Linked DNA regions of Geobacillus stearothermophilus ATCC 12980. Each later gene encodes a partner of the first gene's protein in a complex. Links are inferred from orthologs where the notes say so. Each region holds a gene or a part of one and is shown in the gene's direction. Other genes may lie near its edges.

The links. The genes of interacting proteins can lie anywhere in the genome.
Region 2: QSJ10_RS14460 (region 1) and QSJ10_RS04710 share a complex: the UniProt entries of both Bacillus subtilis proteins name them as parts of the ktrCD complex. The link is inferred for Geobacillus stearothermophilus ATCC 12980 from one-to-one orthologs.

What each region holds. Positions count from the first base shown.
Region 1 is NZ_CP128494.1:2,666,387-2,674,080, reverse strand. What follows is about bases 2,811-5,658. They hold QSJ10_RS14460 (TrkH family potassium uptake protein), read left to right. Parts: upstream 2,811-3,482; coding sequence 3,483-4,835; downstream 4,836-5,658. Other genes in these bases: galU (UTP--glucose-1-phosphate uridylyltransferase GalU), read left to right, coding at 4,853-5,658; QSJ10_RS14465 (BtaManbiosPhlase), read left to right, coding at 2,811-3,264. Outside these bases: QSJ10_RS14490 (DMT family transporter), read left to right, coding at 1-591; QSJ10_RS14485 (Rpn family recombination-promoting nuclease/putative transposase), read left to right, coding at 793-1,686; QSJ10_RS14475 (hypothetical protein), read left to right, coding at 1,953-2,096; more of QSJ10_RS14465, read left to right, coding at 2,206-2,810; more of galU, read left to right, coding at 5,659-5,740; QSJ10_RS14450 (macro domain-containing protein), read left to right, coding at 5,965-6,450; QSJ10_RS14445 (MTP-1 family protein), read left to right, coding at 6,732-7,694. UniProt on the Bacillus subtilis protein: Integral membrane subunit of the KtrCD potassium uptake transporter. The 2 major potassium transporter complexes KtrAB and KtrCD confer resistance to both suddenly imposed and prolonged osmotic stress.
Region 2 is NZ_CP128494.1:865,097-872,708, forward strand. What follows is about bases 2,444-5,209. They hold QSJ10_RS04710 (potassium channel family protein), read left to right. Parts: upstream 2,444-3,378; coding sequence 3,379-4,041; downstream 4,042-5,209. Other genes in these bases: QSJ10_RS04700 (N-acetyldiaminopimelate deacetylase), read left to right, coding at 2,444-2,912; QSJ10_RS04705 (YkuS family protein), read left to right, coding at 2,967-3,209; rnjA (ribonuclease J1), read right to left, coding at 4,113-5,209. Also shown: QSJ10_RS04680 (hypothetical protein), read left to right, coding at 1-62; antirepressor AbbA, read left to right, coding at 179-376; cyclic-di-AMP-binding protein CbpB, read left to right, coding at 480-938; dapD (2,3,4,5-tetrahydropyridine-2,6-dicarboxylate N-acetyltransferase), read left to right, coding at 1,011-1,721; more of QSJ10_RS04700, read left to right, coding at 1,779-2,443; more of rnjA, read right to left, coding at 5,210-5,780; QSJ10_RS04720 (DNA-dependent RNA polymerase subunit epsilon), read right to left, coding at 5,777-5,992; QSJ10_RS04725 (hypothetical protein), read right to left, coding at 6,140-6,274; QSJ10_RS04730 (Cof-type HAD-IIB family hydrolase), read left to right, coding at 6,458-7,234; def (peptide deformylase), read right to left, coding at 7,291-7,612. UniProt on the Bacillus subtilis protein: Catalytic subunit of the KtrCD potassium uptake transporter. The 2 major potassium transporter complexes KtrAB and KtrCD confer resistance to both suddenly imposed and prolonged osmotic stress.

The sequences.
Region 1 (7,694 bases):
TTAGGCCAGCGGCCGACGTTGTTTCGGCTGCTTGGCATTGCGCTTGGGTTTTTTGGCGTCGTGTTTGTTGTGGCGAGCGGCGACGGGGGCCTTGGCCATTTGTCCATTGGGGATGTGTACGTCTTTTTGGCTGTTTTGGCGCAAGGGATCAGCTTTATTATGATCAAAAAAGCGACGGTCGAGGCGCGGTTGATGACTGGGTGGATGCTTGTCTTCGGGTCGCTTTGGCTGTTTGTCTTAAGCCTCGTGCTCGAGCCGAGCGGCCTATCGAGTTTGAAAGAAGGAACGCTTCCGCTTTGGATGATTTTCCTTGCTTCGGCGGTCGTCGCGACGGCGCTTGGCCATATGTTTTATAACCAGGCTGTTCAACATCTTGGTCCCGCTGAGTCGGCGGTGTTCATCAATCTCAATCCGTTTTTTTCACTTCTTGGGGCGCATTGGCTGCTGGGCGAGCCGATTTCGCCGATGCAGCTGGCTGGTTTTCTTTTCATCGTCGCGGGCGTGTTGTTCGGCAGCGGGGGGATGGATAACGTGATCGCCCGTTTCCGCCGGGCGAAAGTGGCGGCTGGGGGAAGGAAGGCGGGGATGTAGCCGCCTTGGAATCCCCCACTTCTAGGCCTTGCGTGCAAGTGGCGAAACATTCATATCCAGGAATGGAGGGGGCTTCACATTGCGGTCGGCGTCTTGGCTGTCTCTTCTTGAAAAGGGACAGCCATTTTTGTGCCATCGGCAGGATTTTGCTTGATGATGTCGAAAAAGAGAATACGAAACGTATTCGTGTGAGGTGAATGTATGGCGATCGATCACGACCGGTTGTTCAAGGAGTTGTTGCAGACGTTTTTTGAGGAATTTGTGCTTCTCTTCTTTCCGGATATGCACGAGCATATTGATTTCAACCATTTGTCGTTTTTGTCCGAAGAGCTGTTTACGGACGTAACGGCTGGGGAGAAGTACCGCGTTGACCTGCTCGTCGAGACGAAGTTCAAAGGAAAAGACGGATTGATCATTGTTCACGTAGAAAACCAAGCGTACGTTCAATCGTCATTTCCAGAAAGAATGTTTCTTTACTTCAGACGCTTGTTTGAAAAATACCGCACTCCGATCATTCCGATTGCCGTCTTCAGCTATGATGCCATCCGAGATGAACCCTCTTTGTTCACGCTCTCCTTTCCGTTTGGCGATGTGCTTGACTTTCGCTTTTTCCATGTGGAGTTGCGCAAGCAAAACTGGCGCCAATTCATCCGCACCGACAACCCGGTGGCGGCTGCGCTGCTTAGCAAAATGGGGTATACTGAAAGTGAACGAGTGGAACTGAAAAAGCAATTTTTGCGCATGTTGGTGCGTCTTGAGCTAGACGAGGCAAGACAGCGTTTGTTGATGGGCTTTTTTGAAACGTATGTGAAGCTGTCCGATGAAGAAGAACAACAGCTTCGAAGCGAGGTGGAACAAATGGAGACGAAAGAAAAAGAACGCGTGCTGGAATTGATCATTTCGTACGAGCAAAAGGGAAAAATTCAAGGCCGAAAGGAAGGACGGGAGGAAGGGCGCAAAGAGGGAGCGGAACAAGAAAAACGGCACATTGCGAAACGGATGTTGATGAAAGGGTTTGATGCGCAGACGATTCACGAACTGACCGGATTGCCTGTGACGGAGATTGAGGAAATGAAACAAAGCGGCTTCAAGTGAATGGAAATCAAACAGGTGGGGCAAAAGGCCAGCCCCGCCCTAGCGCGTTGGTTTTGCTGCTGTGGATTCCCGTTTGATCAGTTTCGTAGACAATAGCACTTCCTGAAAAGGTTCGTTCGGGTTGTCCCACCGCCATCGCAACAATTCCACCGCTCGTTTGCCGTAGCGCTTCAGGTCGATGTCGACGGTCGTGATTTTCGGCGTCGCGATTTGCGACAGCTGCCCGTTGTCAAAGCTGCACGAAAGAAGTGTATGAAGCGGCGGAAATGGACGGCGCGATTGGCTGGAAGCGGGTTTGGCACGTGACGATTCCGATGCTGTACCCTTTGTTTTATACCGTGACGATTTTGGCGGTCGGTTTGATGTTTGGCATTTTCACCGAGCGGATGTCGTGTTTAGCGGCAGACTGATTCGCAACGGGGACGGCACGGCCGATTTTTACGCTGGAACAAGTGACGCAGAAGCGCAAAAACTCACGATCGTGGATCCATTTACGAAATACGAAAGGCAGGGGTGACGATGCACCTTTACCGCTATGAAGAGAACCCGCTCATTACGCCGAACGATGTGCCGCCGCACCACGACGGGTTTGAAGTGATCGGGGCGTTTAACGCTGGGGTGGCGAAATTTCAAGGGGAAGTGTTGCTGCTTCTTCGGGTGGCGGAGCGTCCCGTGTCGGATGACCCGAACATCGTGAAAGCGCCGGTATGGAATCCAAAGACGGGGAAGGTCGAGGTTTACGAATTTCGCAAAGACGATCCGCGCTACGATTTTTCCGACCCGCGCGTTATTAAAGAGGCGGGGGCGGAGCGGTTCGTCTATTTGACGTCGCTTTCGTATTTGCGCCTCGCCCGCAGTCGGGACGGGCGGCGGTTTGTGATCGACGACCGCCCGTTCGTCTATCCATCGAATGAGCTCGAGACATTCGGTATTGAAGACCCGCGCATTACATGCATTGACGGCACGTATTACATTTATTTCAGCGCCGTGTCGCCAAAAGGAGTCGGCGAGGTGATGGTGTCGACAAAAGACTTTCAGACGGTGACGCACCACGGCATGATTTTCGCGCCGGAAAACAAAGATGTGCTCATTTTTCCGGAGAAGATCAACGGCAAGTATTACGCTCTTCATCGCCCGGTGCCGAGAAGCAACGGCCGCCCCGAGGTGTGGATCGCGGAGTCGGAGAATCTGCTTCATTGGGGGAATCATCGCTTTTTGTTCGGTCTGCGCGAAGGGAAGTGGGACAGCGCCCGCATCGGCGGCGGAGCGGTGCCGATCAAAACGGAGCGCGGCTGGCTTGAGTTGTACCACGGCGCGTCGGATGACCACCGCTATTGCATGGGGGCGGTGCTGCTCGATTTGAACGACCCATCCAAAGTTCTCGCCCGCTCGGAGCAGCCGCTTGTCGAGCCGGAAGCGGATTATGAGGTGAACGGCTTTTTCGGCCGCGTCGTGTTTTCATGCGGGGCGATTGTCGATGGCGATATCGTAAAAATGTATTATGGTGCCGCGGATACGTCGATGGCGTGCGTCGAGCTGAAGCTTAGCGAGATTTTGGATTCGCTTGTCAAGGAATGAACTTGTAAACGGGAAACGCCTGATGCGTCGGGCGTTTCTTTTTTTGGCTTGTGGCTCCCTAGGCGCTTTTCTGTCGAAAGTTCTTCCTTTTGTTTCTTTCTTGGCAAAGGGATTTGATATAATGGAAAAAACGTCGATTGATCGGGACAATCCATTACGATGTGAACTCGGCGTACGGAAGCTGCCCGCGCGCTGGTCGGGGCAATGGTGGTGACGGCATGACAATCAAACGTTCATTATGGTTGAAGTTGTCGACGATTCAGTTGATCATTCTGTTTTATTTGGCGGCCGTCGCGGTGTCGACGGTGCTGTTATGGCTGCCGATTGTGCATCAGCCGGGAGTGGAGCTTCACTGGATTGATGCGCTGTTTACGGCGGCGAGCGCCATTAGTGTGACCGGGTTGACGGTTGTGTCGATTCCGGAGACGTTTAATACGTTTGGGATTGTTTTGTTGATTGTGATGATGCAGGTGGGCGGCGTAGGGTTAATGATGCTTAGTACGTTCATTTGGCTGTTAGTTGGCAAAAAAATCGGGTTTCGTGAGCGGCAGCTGATCATGACCGATCAAAACCGTCTTGCGCTCTCAGGGCTCGTGAAGCTCACGCGGGACATCTTTTTCTTGATTTTGGCCATTGAAGCGGTCGGTGCGCTGATTTTGGGCGTGTATTTTTTGCGTTATTTTCCGACGTGGCCGGAGGCGCTTTTGCAGGCGGTGTTTGCGTCGGTCAGTGCCACGACGAACGCTGGATTTGATATTACCGGCCAGTCGCTGATTCCGTTCGCCGGTGATTATTTCGTGCAAGTCATCCATATCATTCTGATCATTCTAGGCGCGATTGGCTTTCCTGTGCTCATTGAGGTGAAGGAGTTTTTGTTTGCGCGCGACCGAGGGCGCTACCGGTTTTCGCTGTTTACGAAGTTGACGACGGTGACGTTTTTTGCCCTCGTCTTCTTTGGCACGGTGGCGATTTATGCGCTTGAATGGAGCCATTTTTTCGCTGGAAAGCCGTGGCACCGGTCGCTCTTTTACGCCTTGTTTCAGTCGGTGTCATCGCGCAGCGGCGGGCTGGCGACGATGGATATGAACGAGTTTTCCGACCCGACGTTATTGCTTTTGAGCGCGATGATGTTTATCGGTGCTTCCCCGAGCAGCGTTGGCGGGGGCATCCGGACGACGACGTTGGCGGTGATTTTGTTAACGGTTTGGCATTATGCGAAAGGGCGCTCAGCGGTCAAAGTGTTCGGGCGTGAAATTCATGAGGAAGATATTTTAAAATCGTTTGTTGTCTTTATCGGTGCGCTGTTCCTTTGTTTTGCGGCGGTTTTTGCGCTTTCCGTCTCGGAATCGTCGCTTCCTGTCGTTATGCTTTTGTTTGAAGTATGTTCAGCGTTTGGGACGACCGGGCTGTCGCTCGGCATTACCTCTGAGCTCAGCCCGTTTGGCAAGTTGGTGTTGGTGATCGTCATGTTCATCGGCCGGGTCGGCATCATTTCGTTTTTATGGCTTGTCCGCGGCCGAGCGGTGAAAGATAGCTACCATTACCCGAAAGAACGAGTCATTATCGGCTAGAAGAGGGGGACGGAATCATGAAAAAAGTGCGCAAAGCGATCATTCCGGCAGCGGGCCTTGGGACGCGGTTTTTGCCGGCGACAAAGGCCATGCCGAAGGAGATGCTTCCGATTGTCGATAAGCCGACGATTCAATATATTGTTGAAGAGGCGATGGCATCAGGCATTGAGGACATCATCATCGTCACCGGGAAAGGGAAGCGGGCGATTGAAGACCATTTTGACTATGCGTTTGAGCTCGAGCAGCTGCTGAAGCAAAAAGGAAAATTGGACTTGCTTGAGAAAGTAAAAGAGCCATCAAAAGTGGACATCCACTACATTCGCCAAAAAGAGCCAAAAGGGCTGGGGCATGCTGTTTGGTGCGCGCGCAATTTCATCGGAGACGAGCCGTTTGCGGTGTTGTTGGGCGATGATATCGTCCAAGCGGAAAAACCTTGTTTAAAACAGCTCATTGAGCAATACGAACAAACGTTCAGCTCGGTGATCGGCGTCAAGCGCGTGCCGGAGGAAGAGACGCACCGTTACGGGATCATCGACCCGCTCGAGCAGAAGGGACGGCGCTACCAAGTGCGCCGCTTTGTCGAAAAACCCGCTCCGGGCACAGCGCCGTCGAACCTCGCGATCGTCGGGCGGTACGTGTTGACGCCGGAAATTTTCTTGTTTTTGGAGAAGCAGGAAGTCGGCGCAGGCGGGGAGATTCAGCTCACCGATGCGATCGGGCGGCTGAATGAAATTCAGCGCGTCTTTGCCTACGAGTTTGAAGGAAAACGGTACGATGTCGGCGAGAAGCTCGGCTTTATCGAAACGACGATTGAATTTGCCTTGCAAAACGAGGAGCTGCGCGCCGATTTGCTTTCGTTTTTGGAGCGGGTGGTGGCCGAGGCGAAGGGATCGAAGAGCAGCTAATTCAACCATCAGTCGGTCGCATTTCATGTTTTGCATGACAGCTTGTCGTTTTTTAGGGATGAAGACAAAAAGGAGATTCTGCTATCGAAGCATTATCGATGATGAATTGCAGTTCATACAAGTGGAAGCCATCGATGAAGCATCGTCTGCCATCAACCGTGTTCTGGATGAGCTTATGGAGGCGGAGGAAGCGGGGGAATAAACATGGCTAAGGAGGGGTTCGGATGATTCGTGCCATGGTCGGCGATCTGACCAAAGTGGAAGGAGTCGAGTACATTTGCAATGCCGCCAACGGCATCGGGCCGATGGGCGGCGGCGTGGCGGCGGCGATCCGTCGGGCGGGGGGACGTGTGATCGAGGAGGAAGCGATCCGCGTCTGTCAAGCGCAAGACCCTAAGCCCGGCGATTTGTACGTGACAGGAGCAGGCTCGCTGCCGTTTCGCGGGGTCCTTCACTTAGTGACGATGAAGCAGCCTGCAGGGGCGACGTCGTATGACATCGTTCGGGCGTGTCTCGAGCGGCTTGTCGCGCACTGTCGGGAGAACGGAATCAAGAAGGTGGCGTTGCCGGCCTTGGGAACCGGAGTCGGCCGGCTTGACAAAGCGAGAGTGGCTAGGTTATTTCGCGAGGTGCTCGCGCCGGTTGAGGATGTGGAATTTGTGGTCGTTGATATCGACGAGTCATTTATCCAAATGGTTGATTCATATTAAATAAAAATAAGAAAAAAAGGGCCTTGACAGACGATTGGCCCTTCTTTTTTTGGCAAAGAATAACGTGTTTCACAATCCTTCATATCATATTATAATATAACACACAAACCAGTTTCATTGACTTCCTTGCCTAGCCTAGGAGGTGGCGCAGCCATCCATGTCCGATTGATTAGACTGGCATGAAAGGAAGTTGGAGAACGTTTCCTGTTCGAACCGCGATCAGGAAAAACAGCCAAAAATGCCAATGTGGGCGTTTTTGGCGCCATCCGGAGGGATGAATCATGTTATTCTCATTGCCAACATTAAAGACATGTCAAGTGTTAGTAGACGAATTTCGTTCGGCCCCGCAGCCGTTTGAGCCGGAAAAGCTTCGCTTTGCGGGTGTCGGGGACCGGGACGTTTACAATATTTCTGCACCGTTTGTGGATGAAGGAGAATGGGTGATCGCTGGGCGCGTCGAGGCGCGCGACAGCGAGCAATCGGAAGTGTACTTTTTCGTCGAGCGCGACGGCGTCTGGGTTCCTCGTGACGGGGCGCCGGTGTTCGCCTTGCAGGATCCGTTTGTGGCGCGCATTCACGGTCAGTTGGTGTTCGGCGGCGTGGAGACGTTTCCGCATCCGGTGTTTGACGGCGAGCTGAGCTGGCGGACGGTCTTTTACCGCGGCCGCAATATTCGCAGTTTGAAAAAGTTCGCCGAAGGGCCGGACGGAATGAAGGACATTCGCCTTGTCGAGCTGAAAGATGGCTCGATCGGCGTGTTCACCCGGCCGCAAGGGGAAAAAGGCGGACGCGGGAAAATCGGGTTCACCCGCATTTTCTCGCTCGATGAGTTGACGCCGGACGTGATTGAGGCCGCGCCGATTTTGGACGCCCAATTTATGGATGAAGAATGGGGCGGCGTGAATGAGGCGCATTTGCTGGCGAACGGGCTTGTGGGGGCGCTTGGCCATATCGCTTGCTTTGACGAGCACGGCAACCGCCATTACTACCCGATGGTGTTCGTGTTGAACCCGGAGACGATGGAGCGTTCAGAGCTGCAATTGCTTGCGCTTCGCTCCCACTTTTTGGATGGTCCGGCGAAACGGCCGGATTTGGCGAACGTTGTCTTTAGCGGCGGACTCATCCGCAAAGGCGACGGCACGGCTGAGCTGTACGCCGGCGTCGGCGACGCCGAGGCGCAAAAAATTTCGCTCATCGACCCGTTTGCGAAATACGAAGCGCAAGAGCTCGACCGAATGTACGCT
Region 2 (7,612 bases), 1.8 Mb from region 1 along the record:
ACGTATTGGCTACTTTGCTCGTTATTTTTGCGATCGGTTATTTGGCGCTGCGCTATTATTGAAAAGGCCATCCGTCTGGACGGCCTTTTTGATTGTCCGGAAATGGCGCTTTTTTTCGCGACTTTTTCCCGCCGCCGATGAATATATATGAAGCGGAAAGGGCAAAGGGGGAATGAAGATGGGGAAGCGGCTGCCGCTTCAGCTGTCGGGCGAGGAAGTGACACTGTTGCTCGAGGTGATGTTTAGCCAGCAGTACGCGCTGGAACTCGTCCGTTCTGAGCTGGAGGATATTGAAAACGGAGATAAAGAGGCCGATGAACAGAGATACCGGCAGCTGCTGCGTTTGTATGACCGGCTGCTGACCGAGGAAGGATAAAAACAAAGCTGATGCTATCGCTTGTAAGGAAGCGATAGTCTTTTTTATGGTATCATACAGGTGGAGAGGAGAAGATGCATACAGAGAAAGGCGGAACGGATGTATGAGCTTATTTGCAAATGAGGAATGGGCGAACATGACTGTCAAGTCATTTTTGATTCCAGCTGACAAAGTAGCGCACGTTCAAGTGGGCAATTATTTGGATCATGCGTTGCTCGTCCTGACGAAAACCGGCTACTCGGCGATTCCGGTGCTTGATACGTCGTACAAGCTGCATGGGCTGATTGGCATGACGATGATTATGGATGCGATTTTAGGGGTGGAGCGCATCGAGTTTGAACGGATCGAGACGATGAAGGTCGAAGAAGTGATGAACCGAAACATTCCGCTCCTGCGGCTTGACGACCGGCTTTGGAAAGCGGTAGGGCTCATCGTTAACCATCCGTTTGTGTGCGTTGAGAACGAGGATGGCTATTTTGAAGGGATTTTTACCCGCCGCGAAATATTGAAGCAATTGAATAAACAGCTGAGGCGGTCGAATCAGGGCCGAAAACTTTTATGAATTGATGCTTGTCACCAACATCTTTGTTTTGCTAAAGTAAAAAAGAATACAGCATGAAGGAGGAAATCGCCGATGAAGATGATGGACGCCAATGAGATCATTTCGTTTATTCAAAACAGCAAAAAATCGACACCGGTTAAAGTATACATAAAAGGGGAACTCGAAGGCATCGATTTCGGCCCGAGCGCGAAACCGTTCATCACCGGAAACACCGGGGTCGTGTTTGGCGAATGGCAAGACATTCAAGCCACAATCGCGGCGAATCAAGACAAAATCGAGGACTACGTCGTCGAGAACGACCGTCGCAACTCGGCCATTCCGCTGTTGGACTTAAAAGGAATCAAGGCGCGCATCGAGCCGGGCGCCATTATCCGCGACCATGTGGAAATCGGCGACAACGCCGTGATCATGATGGGAGCGGTCATCAACATCGGTGCGGTTGTCGGTGAAGGAACGATGATCGACATGAATGCGGTGCTCGGCGGCCGGGCGACGGTCGGAAAAAACTGCCATATTGGCGCCGGAGCGGTGTTGGCCGGAGTCATTGAGCCGCCATCGGCGAAGCCGGTGATCGTTGAAGACGATGTCCTTGTCGGTGCGAATGCTGTCATTTTGGAAGGCGTCACCGTCGGCAAAGGGGCGGTCGTCGCCGCCGGGGCGGTCGTCGTCGAGGATGTGCCGCCGTATACCGTTGTCGCCGGCGTGCCGGCGCGCGTTATTAAGCAAATCGACGAACAAACGAGAGCGAAAACGGAAATTAAACAAGAGCTTCGCCAGTTATAATGACGGGAAAAAAGCTGTCCGCTCACGGGGCAGCTTTTTTCCAATGGAGGAGAGAGGATGGAAGCGATCAGCCCATTTGTCGCCATTCGACGCGACTTGCATAAAATTCCCGAGCTCGGGTTTCAAGAGTTTAAAACACAGCAATATTTGCTTCACTATATTCGGTCGCTGCCGCAAGAGCGGCTTCAAGTCCGGACATGGAAAACCGGGATTTTTGTCAAAGTCAACGGAACATCGCCGCAAAAAACGATTGGCTACCGCGCCGATATAGACGGGCTGCCGATCCGCGAGGAGACCGGTTTGCCGTACCGCTCTGAACATGAAGGGTGCATGCATGCGTGCGGCCACGATGTGCATATGAGCATCGCTCTTGGCGTGCTCACCCATTTCGCACATCATCCGATTCAAGATGACTTGCTGTTTATTTTCCAGCCGGCCGAGGAAGGGCCGGGCGGGGCGAAGCCGATGATGGAAAGCGACATCATGCAGGAATGGAGGCCGGATATGATCGTCGCCTTGCATATCGCCCCGGAATATCCGGTCGGCACTATCGCGACGAAAGAAGGACTGTTGTTTGCCAATACATCGGAGCTGTTTATCGATTTAAAAGGAAAAGGCGGACATGCAGCCTCTCCCCATTTGGCGAACGATATGGTCGTCGCTGCCTGCACGCTCGTCGTTCAGCTGCAGTCGATCGTCGCCCGCAACGTTGATCCGCTCGACAGCGCCGTCATTACGATCGGGAAAATTGCCGGGGGGACAGTGCAAAACGTCATCGCCGAACATGCCCGGCTCGAGGGAACGATCCGGACGCTGTCGCCTGCGGCTATGGAAGCTGTCAAGCGGCGGATTGAGGCGATTGTGCGCGGAATCGAAGTGGCCTACGAATGCGAGGCGGCGATCGATTACGGCGCCATGTACTACCAAGTGTACAACGATCCGGCGCTGACAGCGGAATTTATGCGGTTTGCCGAAGCGCATCCCGGTATGAACGTCATTCGCTGCAAAGAGGCGATGACCGGTGAAGATTTTGGCTATATGCTGGCGGAAATCCCGGGATTGATGTTTTGGCTCGGCGTGGATTCGCCCCATGGGTTGCACCATGCAAAGCTCACCCCAAATGAAGAGGCCATTGACCGGGCGATCGCCTTTTTAATTGATTATTTTTCATGGAAAGGGAACGCCGAATGAAGTATAGTTCCACCTCCATCAAGACACATTATGTATATGAGGAGGTGGAGTGTGATGGCGAAAATCGGTGTTGAGCAATCGCTGACCGACGTGCAGGAGGCATTGAGAGAAAGAGGGTATGAGGTTGTTCCGCTTGGCGGGGAACAAGATGCCCGGGGCTGCGACTGCTGCGTCATTACCGGCCTGGACGCCAATATCGTCGGCATTCACAACATCGTCACGTCCGGTCCGGTCATTGAAGCGAGCGGGCTTACCGCAGAAGAGATTTGCCAAAAAGTCGAAGAAAAACTTCGCTGATGACGAACGTTCGGGCTGTGTGCGCTGGCAGCCCGCTTTTGGGTGAAATGGCAAAATCGCATAGCGTAAAGGAATGGTGGAAAAGGAACGAAGAACGTTTTCGTTTCTTTTTCTTTTTTTGCTAAAATAAGGGGAGAAACAATGCTTGATCAACGATGGAGGAGTGTCAATGAAAAAGAAACAGTTTGCCGTCATCGGCCTCGGGCGCTTTGGCGGCAGCATCTGCCGGACGCTGAGCGAACAAGGGATGGAAGTATTGGCCATCGATATTGATGAAGACCGGGTAAACGAATTTGCGTCGATCGCTTCACACGCCGTCGTCGGCGACACGACCGATGAAAACGTGCTGAAAAGTTTAGGCATCCGCAACTTCGACCATGTCATTGTCGCGATCGGCGACAACATCCAGGCGAGCATTTTGACGACCCTGATTTTAAAAGAGCTCGGCGTCAACCATATTACGGTCAAGGCAACGAACGATTACCATGAGAAAGTGCTGAAAAAAATCGGCGCTGACCAAATCGTGCATCCAGAACGGGACATGGGCGAGCGGATCGCCCACAACTTGATTTCCAACAACGTCCTAGATTATCTGGAGCTGTCGGACAAATACAGCATTGTCGAAATCGTGGCAAGCGAGCGGCTTGACGGCCATTCGCTTTTGGAGCTTGACATCCGCGCCCGCTATGGCATCAACATCGTCGCCATCAAGCGTGGAACAAGCGTCATCGTCTCCCCGCTCGCCTCGGAAATCATCCGCAAAGGCGACGTGTTGGTCGTCATCGGCGCTGACAGCGACATTGACCGGTTTGAGGAAAAAGTGGTCGGTTGACGGCTGGCAGGCGGCCTGTGCATGATGATGACGGAAAAAGGGCATCCTTTTGCAAGGACGCCCTTTTTTCTTTAGATTTCCATGATGATCGGCAAAATCATTGGCCGCCGTTTCGTCCGCTCGTACAAGAACGGAGCGAGCGTTTCCGTAATTTCGTTTTTGATCTCCGACCATTGGTTCGTTTTCCGTTCCAGCACTTTTTCGAGATGCTTGGAGATCAACACTTGCGCTTCGCTGATTAAGTCACCTGACTCACGCATATAGACGAAGCCGCGAGAAATAATGTCCGGGCCGGCGGCGATTTTGAATTCTTTCATGTTGATGCTGACGACAACGATGACGAGTCCTTCCTCTGACAAAATGCGGCGGTCGCGCAAGACGATGTTGCCGATGTCGCCGACGCCGCTACCGTCAATATAAACGGAGCCGGACGGAATTTTGCCGACGATGCGCGCCTCGTGTTCACTGATGCCGAGCACCTCGCCATTGTCCATAATAAAGCAGTTTTCCTCCGGCACGCCGCAGTCAATGGCGAGCTTGGCGTGCATTTTTTGCATCCGGTATTCGCCGTGGATCGGCATGAAATATTTTGGCTTCATGAGCCGGATCATCAGTTTTTGCTCTTCTTGCCCGCCGTGGCCGGACGTATGGATGTCGTTAAGCGGGCCGTGGATCACTTCCGCACCGGCTCTGCACAGCATGTTGATCGTCCGGTTGACGCTCACGGTGTTGCCCGGAATTGGCGATGAGGAGAAAACAACCGTGTCGCCTGGGATGATTTGAATTTGCCGGTGCGTGCCGTTGGCGATGCGCGACAACGCCGCCATCGGCTCGCCTTGGCTGCCGGTGCACAAAATCGTCACCCGATTGGCCGGCAGGCGGTTGATTTCGTTAGCGTCAACAAACGTGCCTTTTGGGCATTTGATGTAACCGAGTTCTTGGCCGATTTCAATCGCCGCTTCCATGCTACGGCCGAAGACAGCGATTTTCCGGTTGTTGGCGACCGCCGCTTCGGTCACTTGTTGAAGCCGATGGATGTTGGACGCAAACGTTGCAAAAATAATCCGGCCGTTCACTTTGCGGAAAATGTCGTGGATGCTCTCGCCGACGCGCCGCTCGGACATCGTGAAATGCGGAATTTCACTGTTCGTGCTGTCCGAGAGCAAGCAAAGCACGCCTTCCTTCCCTATTTCTGCCATTTTTGTCAAATTTGCCGGTTCGCCGACCGGTGTAAAGTCGAATTTAAAGTCTCCTGTGTGGACGATTTGGCCAACCGGCGTTTTAACGACGATGCCGTAGCTGTCCGGAATGCTGTGCGTCGTCCGGAAAAAAGTGACCGCTGTTTTTTGGAAGCGAATGACATCCTCTTCGCGAATTTCAATGAGTTTTGCCTGACGCAGCAACCCGTGCTCTTCGAGTTTATTGCGGATGAGCCCGAGCGCCAGCTTGCCGCCGTAAATCGGGATGTTCACCTGCCGGAGCAAATACGGAATGCCGCCGATATGGTCTTCATGCCCATGGGTAATGAACAGCCCTTTCACTTTTTCCGCGTGCTTGACTAAATACGAATAGTCCGGGATGACGTAGTCGATGCCGAGCAATTCGTCTTCTGGAAACTTGATGCCCGCGTCAATCACAATAATTTCGTCTTGAAATTGTACGCCATATGTATTTTTCCCGATTTCACCCAGTCCGCCGAGGGCAAACACACCGACTTGCTGATCCGTTAATAGTTTCATGATGAGATCTCCAATACTTGAAAATTAGCGCTTTTCTTTTCGTACTCCAAATGCGCCCCCTCTAACGGCTGAATATACTCGATATTGATCGGACGGTTTTGCAACTTTTGGCGTACTTCCCGCTCTGATTCTGCTTCAATGTAGAGCGTTTTCGTTTTTTCTCTCACGGGCACCTCTTCCGCGTTGTCTTGGTAAAACACTTTGAAAATCATGACCGAATCTCTCCTTATCGTACAATGATTGCTTTTCCATTATATAAAAATGCAACCCCGTTTTCATGTTTTTTGTCGTTCAAAAGCAAAAAAACAGGCGGGAGGTGTGCCGACGGTACGTATCATCTTTGACGGATTTTGGCCGTTTCATTCGCCAAAGTGGGAAAGAAGCCCTTCCGTCCGAAGGGCTGTTGTTGGAACAGTTAGGCGATCAATTTTTTCCGGAGCAAATCTTTCCACTGTTGAAGCAGCTTTTTTTTCAGCTTTTTCAACATTTTTCATCACTCCTTACTTTTTATTGTACTCAATTTGCGACGAAAGTAAATGTTTCTATTATATATGTTATGTAGGTAGAGGCTTGTTTTTCATGGGGAAAAATGGAACGAACCGTGTATTTCGGTTGACATTCCAATTGTTTTTCAGTACGGTAAACAGTGAATACATTTTCGGCAAGGAGAAGATAACGTGGGCAGAAAAATCGTGTTTTTCGACATTGACGGCACGTTGCTTGATGAACAAAAACAGCTGCCGCCATCAACCGTTGAGGCGGTCCGCCAGCTAAAACAGGCCGGCGTCTATGTCGCCATCGCCACCGGCCGGGCGCCGTTTATGTTTGCGGATGTACGCCGCCAGCTTGGGATCGACTCGTTCGTCAGCTTCAACGGGCAATACGTCGTTTTTGAAGGAACTGTCCTGCATAAGCGTCCGCTCCGCCGCGAGAAAGTGCGGACGTTGGCTGAGGACGCCCACCGCAACGGTCATCCGCTCGTCTTTATGGACGCGGAGGAAATGAGGGCGAGCGTCGGCGACCATCCGCACATCCATGTCAGCATGGGAAGCTTGAAGTTTTCCCACCCGCCTGTCGATCCCCTTTATTACGAAAACAATGACATTTACCAAGCGCTGCTGTTTTGCCGCGCCGCAGAAGAAGAACCGTACGTGCGCAATTATCCAGAATTCCGTTTTGTCCGTTGGCACGATGTGTCGACCGATGTGCTGCCGGCAGGGGGATCGAAAGCGGAGGGGATCCGCCTGATGATTGAGAAGCTCGGGATTGACAAAGGCGATGTGTATGCGTTCGGCGATGGGCTGAACGACATTGAAATGTTGTCGTTCGTCGGAACAGGAGTGGCGATGGGAAATGCCCATGAGGAAGTGAAACGGGTCGCCGATTTTGTAACGAAACCGGTCAGTGAAGAAGGCATATGGCACGGATTGAAACAATTGCAATTGATTCCATAAACAGCTGCCCCGCCGCTCATTCGGCGGGGCAGCTGTTTGGCATGGCCGGCCACGGTTCAGCGCCCGATCGGGATCGCCCCGTCTGGCACTTGGAACGGGTCGGCCGGATTGATGCGGTCATAAAACATAATGCCGTTTAAATGGTCGATTTCATGCTGGAAGACGATGGCCGGCAATCCTTTGAGGCGCAAGGTGACTTCCTCGCCGTCGAGCGTCGTGCCGGTGACCGTGATGCGGGCATAGCGCAGTACGTATCCGGGCACATCACGGTCGACCGACAGGCAGCCTTCCCCCGTCGTCAAATAACATTGCTGCACAGAGTGGCTGACGATTTTCGGATTGAACAAGGCATAGCTGTACAGCGTTCCGTTTTCATCA